2 regions of the Cytobacillus sp. C11.1 genome follow, and region 1 is predicted to be linked to the other one. Evidence: riboswitches for the same ligand, from Rfam matches in the RefSeq annotation. Region 1 holds a riboswitch; the other holds the start of a gene.
The links. A riboswitch is a leader RNA that binds a small molecule or an ion and turns the genes downstream of it on or off. The one in region 1 is predicted to bind S-adenosylmethionine.
Positions count from the first base shown of each region.

Region 2: another riboswitch for S-adenosylmethionine. It lies ahead of AC3ZVC_RS20180 (O-methyltransferase); the one in region 1 lies ahead of AC3ZVC_RS07865 (O-acetylhomoserine aminocarboxypropyltransferase/cysteine synthase family protein).

Region 1 covers NZ_CM176935.1:1,596,545-1,599,681, forward strand. Annotated here, with positions in the region: gene AC3ZVC_RS07855 (MFS transporter) at 1-822, shown strand, start outside; gene AC3ZVC_RS07860 (SCP2 sterol-binding domain-containing protein) at 979-1,308, shown strand; SAM riboswitch class I at 1,377-1,479, shown strand; gene AC3ZVC_RS07865 (O-acetylhomoserine aminocarboxypropyltransferase/cysteine synthase family protein) at 1,959-3,137, shown strand, end outside.
Region 2 covers NZ_CM176935.1:4,065,417-4,068,553, forward strand. Annotated here, with positions in the region: gene pdxR (MocR-like pyridoxine biosynthesis transcription factor PdxR) at 1-767, shown strand, start outside; gene AC3ZVC_RS20175 (PH domain-containing protein) at 866-1,249, opposite strand; gene AC3ZVC_RS20180 (O-methyltransferase) at 1,283-1,867, opposite strand; SAM riboswitch class I at 1,979-2,085, opposite strand; gene AC3ZVC_RS20185 (coiled-coil domain-containing protein) at 2,202-3,137, opposite strand, start outside.

The DNA.
Region 1 (3,137 bases):
GGAGCTAATGTAATAGGCAATCTGAGCGGCGGGATCCTAACGGACATATTTTCTCTATTTACTACCCACCTGAACAGTCTTCGGATCACGCTTTTAATTGGGAGCCTGTTTTTTATGGCTGGACTGATACCAATACTGCGTTTCAATGAAATGCGTAAAGATAAGAAGGAAGACAAATCCATAAAGAGATTCTCTTTTAAAGACCTTACGTTTAAAAATGACGGTATTAAAATTATTGCCATGTTTGCTTTTGCTCAGCTGCTGATTGGGTTTGGGGCTGGATTAGTTATTCCTTATCTGAATTTGTATTTCGCTGACCGCTTTGCCGCATCAAATTCTGTGATTGGATTTATTATTTCCCTTGGTCAGGCAGCTACTGCTTTTGCAATGATTATCGGCCCTATCGTCGTAAGGAAGGTTGGGGAAGTCAAAGCTGTCGTGTTTCTGCAGCTAATGTCGCTTCCATTCCTGCTTTTGACCGCTTATACGGAACACCTATGGCTGGCTGCCATCGGTTTTCTATTCCGCCAGGCCCTGATGAACGCAGGAAATCCAATCCAAATGTCGCTCATGATGTCCAAGGTAGATGATTCAATGAAGGGGCTCGCAAACTCTATTAATCAAATGGTATTTAATCTTGGCTGGGCGGTAATGGGTCCCGTATCAACCGGAATCGTCATTAAATACGGGGCTTACTGGGGTTATGCACTCGTCTTCTCGATTACTGCGTCATTGTATCTTATCGGATCTCTTTATTTTTTCTTCGTGTTTAGAAGCTACAATAAGACAAAAGCTGCCAATCCTGCAGTAAAAGCAGTATAATCTGACATATTTCTCGGGAAATGAATGATAATGCCTAATAAAAAAAGGGCATTGTCTTTTTTTTATGCTGTATTTGTCGAACAAAAATAAAAGGACTGTAAAACGCAATTACTGAATATAAAAGGAAGAGACCCAGTACGTACAAGGGGTGAGGCTATGGAAGATTTAGCAGATCTATTTGTCAGGGAGAACCAAGCAAAAGGCCATGTAGGATATTTATTAAGAAAATCGACTTTTTCTATCCTTATCCAAGCGGGAAATATTAGCATACCTCTGCAGATTTCAAAAGGGGAAATCAGGAAAGCCAGGCGAACAAAGAAATTTGATGTTAAGATAACAGGTTCTGAAGAGGCTATTCATTCAATTATTTCCGGCAGGGTCAAGCTTAGAGAAGCCCTAACCCGGAAAGATATAGCAATAGACACCACCTTCCGAAAAACTCTTTTGCTTGAGTCCTTTTTCTGTTTAGGCAAGATCAAGATTTGATATGAAAACACTTGACCACTTTTGAAAAAGTATGATAGTATCACTTTAACTTGAAAATTAACTGAATATTCTTATCAAGAGTGGCGGAGGGACTGGCCCAACGAAGCCCGGCAACCGGTAGTTTACACGGTGCTAAATCCAGCAGAGCAATTTGGCTCTGGAAGATAAGAAGAGATGGTATAGCCCTCTTCTTGTGAAGAGGGTTTTTTCGGCTCTTCTAATGGGAAGTTCAAAAAGTCAGGGAAAATTGAAGTACTGCTTTTTTAGCTGAATTTAGTTTATTGGCTGTGTTAAGGCTATTCGTGATTTTGGCACCCTTTTGATTGTAGCGGAAGGCAGAGCTCCTCGTAAATGCATTCGCATTTTCACCGAGTAGGCTCCCGGATCCTGCAGGAAAGTGAGCTATTTTATTAAGGCAGTTTTCTTAGAGTTTGTTGTTTTTTGAAGGCAAACGTATTTTAACCAACTGAGTTGATTGTAGCGAAGGGCACTCGACTCCAGCGGGAAAAGAGGGAAGTGCGAGACCCCGCAGGCGAAGCCGAGGAGGCTCGCAATCCTCCCCGCGGGTTCGCTGAGTGCCCCGTGCTGAAATCAACGGGCAGAATTCATAAATATTTTATTAGACAATAACAAATAAAGGAGAGAGAAACATGACTGACAAACAAAAAAGCTACCGTTTTGAAACACTAGGAGTACATGGGGGACTGAATCCTGATCCGGTTACGGGGGCAAGAGCAGTGCCGATTTACCAGAACAATGCTTACCAATTCAAAAATACAGACCATGCCGCAGATCTTTTTGCATTAAAGGAACCTGGATACATTTATAGCCGGATACATAATCCCACTGTAAGTGTATTTGAGGAAAGAGTGGCTTTGCTTGAAGGCGGAGTCGGTGCTTTGGCGCTTGCAAGCGGTCAATCTGCTATTACTCTGGCAATCCTAAATCTTGCCCAGGCCGGGGATGAGATTGTTGCGGCCTCCAATCTATATGGCGGTACTTATAATTTGTTTGCAGTCACACTTCCTAAGTACGGGATTGATGTCAAGTTTGTGGATCCAAAAGAACCGGAAAACTTCCGAAACGCCATAACAGATAAAACCAAGGCAGTTTTTGCTGAAACAATTGGAAACCCGAGTTTGAAGGTGCTTGATCTTGAAAAGGTGGCTGCTATTGCTCATGAAAACGGTGTTCCAATAATCGTTGATAATACCTTTGCTACACCTTATTTATGCAGGCCGATTGAGCATGGAGCTGATATCGTTATTCACTCAGCGACTAAATGGCTGCTTGGCAATGGAACAACAATGGGCGGCATTATCGTTGATGGCGGAAAGTTTGATTGGAATTCACCGAAGTTTCCTGGCTTCACAGAACCGGATCCAAGCTACCATGATATTGTTTATAGTGAAGCAATTGGCGAGGCTGCTTATATCATTAAAGCCAGAGTACAGCTTTTAAGAGATTTGGGGCCTGCAATGAGTGCGCAAAGTGCATTCCAGTTCACATTGGGACTAGAGACTTTGCATGTGAGAATGAAGGAGCATATTGCGAATACGAAGAAAGTGGTTGAATACCTGGAAGCCCACCCTGCTGTTAACTGGGTGCTTTACCCAGGCCATGAAAGCAATCCGGATAAAGCTCTAGCTGATAAATATTTGCCTAAAGGAGCAGGCGCTGTCGCTGTTTTCGGAATTGCAGGCGGCCGGGAAGCTGGTGCAAAGCTGATTAATAGCCTTCAGCTTTGGGCACATGTTGCCAATGTCGGGGATGCCAAGAGCCTAATCATTCACCCGGCCAGCACGACCCACCAGCAGCTCGATAAAGAA
Region 2 (3,137 bases), 2.5 Mb from region 1:
AACAATTACAGCTGCCATGTCATCCGATTTCTGTGGATGAAGAAGGATGCCGTGTGCCTAATGAGCCAGTAAAACTATTATATTTGACACCAGCTCATCAATATCCGACCGGCACGATAATGTCTATTGCTAGAAGGGCTGAGTTATTAAATTGGGCAGATAAAGAGGATGCTCATATTATCGAGGATGACTATGATTCTGAATTTCGCTACAAAGGAGCACCTATCCCGACATTATCCCATCTGGATTCAAAAGACCGTGTGCTTTACTTTGGCACCTTTTCAAAAACATTGCTGCCGTCCCTTCGAATAAGTTATCTTGTTATGCCAGCTTCTCTTCAACAAGACTTTGAAAAGTTTAATACTTATCAAAAATCGACTGTTTCAAGAATTGATCAGCGGGTTGCTGCAAATTTTATGGAAGAAGGAAATTATATATCCCATATAGCAAAAATGAGAACTCTATACCGAGCCAAAAGAAACTGTTTAATAGAAAGCCTATCAAACCATTTGGGAGAACAATTTGAAATCATAGGGGATACAGCAGGCTTACATATCATCGTGACATTACCCGAAGGATTGAATGAATCAAAAGCAATCGAACTGGCAAAGTCAAGAGGAGTTGAAATTGATGCTGTTTCACCTATGTATCTGCTTCACAAGCCAAACCATCAAGTAATGCTTGGATATGGTGCACCCACTATGCAGGAAATTCAGAGAGGGGTCCATTTAATCGCTAATGTATGGAAAGATTACGTAAGTAATTAGGATTTCTTACGATTCTTATAAAAAACCCCGAGGCATATATTCAAATATTTTCGCCCTTTTTAATTTATTAAAACCAATACCTAAGTTGAAAAGAGCGCTTATCTTACAGGATAACGCTCTTTTGTTGAAGTGGAAAACAAGCACATCTTCTCCTTAACAGCCACCATAAAATCAAACATATTCATGCCCTGAATTTGCTGGAATTTGTACAAGTCTTGATTATAGTACAAATGAATATGCTTTCCTGTGATTCCTCTTTTTTCTGAAAGGGAAGCGATATTCCTATACTCAAATTCTTCAACAAATTCCTTGTTTGTGTCTGATACCTGGATTCCACAGAATAGCAGTCTTTTGTTCGTTGCCGCAAAGAAGCCTGCCTGCGGTGCTAAACAGTAATGTGCTACTAATGAACAGCTTAAACATTCAATAACGTTTTCACCCTCATGCAGTACATGTTCAACCTGATTTTTCACAAGATTCATGAACGATCCCCCAATTCTAGTGATAATTTCATTCTATAAATTAACCCCAGTCTTAACTGCCAATATCAGCCCGGTAGACCAATCTAATTCTGTAATGTCCAGGTCAGGTCTGTCCTGCAAAGTTTTTAAGAGTTTAGTTGCTTTGATTCTATATTTTTCTGGTAATTTCGATTGCGGAAACACATCATGAATCACATAAAAACCGCCAACATTTAAATGGTCCAACGTTTTGTCCAACAGCTCGAATTTTCCCGGCCACGTATCGGCAAAAATAAAGTCAAACCGTTCTGATAGGTTTTGAATAAAGGCTGCTCCGTCCTCGCAGCAAAATGATACTCTCCTGTCATTCCCCAGGTGCCTTCTTGCGATGGACTGAACTCTTGAATCAATGTCAACCGTTGTAAGCGTGCTGATTTCATCCATTCCATCGATGATCCAGGAAGCAGACGCTCCTGTACCTGTTCCCAGCTCTAAAAAGCTGCCCCCTGGTTTTGAGGCAGCCAATCCCTTTAGTAAAAAACCTGTTTTTCTATCACATGACTGCTCAAAGCCGAGCAGTTGCGATTCCTGTAATATCTTTACGTAAGCTTCCGGTACCTGTATAACGCTGCTTTCCATTATGTCAATTCCTCCTCTTCCATAGCTCGTATCTTTATATCCCATTCATTTGATAAAAAGGCAACAAAAAAGACCTCTTATCATAAGAGGCCTTTGTACTTTATTAACGACCTCTTATCTCCCAGAGCGTTAACTCTGTTGGAATTAGCACCTTCCTGAAATAATCAGGGGTTGCTGAGGCTTCGCAGGGCCAGTCCCTCCACCTCTCTGGATAAGAATTTGATTATAGAATTATAATTAATTTCGAATAAAGTATTGCATAGTTTTAGCAAAATGGCAATACTTTAATACCTCTCTTCAAAAAACCTATTCCTTTTTAGCAGGGTACGAGGTTCTATTGAACAACTTCCTCCCCCTGATAAATACGAAACGCCGGAACAATCGTATCCGACACGACCTCTTTTCCTTTTTCCCGAATAAAGTCCAATTTATAATATGCATCAAACCTCTGGCTGATTTCTGTTTTCACCAGTTCAGGCGGCGTGACGACGATGAATTGGAACTTCAGTTTATCGGCAACAGCGAAGATTGGGTCAAGCACATGGGCCGATGCCGCTTGGCCAAACGGATTATCACAGACTAACGGAACCCAGCTTTGGTCAGTTTCACTCTTAACAGATAGAAGCATCATCATCATGACCATTCGGGCAGATAGCTTTTGGCCGCCGCTGCCATCGGATTTCGTTTTCGAACCCTGGTTGATCGTCTGCCAGGTTGAATAATGTTCGCGCTGTGGCTTTCCATACATAAAGGCATTGTCTGTACGCATGTTATAAACCAAAATCTCTGGGTATCGATTTCTGAGGGAGACAAATAAAATCTGCTCATCACTGATGAGCTGCTTGATTTCCTGATCCAGCTCCAAATTACTGTCGTCAATCAACTCGAATCGCTTCGTAATTTTGTTAATGGCTGAAACAAAATGCTGTTTCAGCAGCGGTTCGACCTCTTCCGCTTTTTTAGGCAGGATGTCTTCTTTTAGCTGAACAAGCGGGAAAGATCCCCGTTCATTTTTCAGCTTCATTTTCGCAATCATGGAACGAATCGCTTCTGCAATGCTCATCACCTTCATGCTTGCACGGCTTGCCCAGAAGTTTTGCGCTTTTTCTGCCCGTTCTTTGTCACGTTCCAACTGCTCTAAGCCGCTCTGTGAAAAACGCTTCATGTTTTGAACGACACTTTGAATATGAGCATAATGCCTTGTATCCATATGATCAAGGGTGGTTAAGACTTCATTCTTAAAGCGGACCTCCCAATCCTTTCCTTCAAT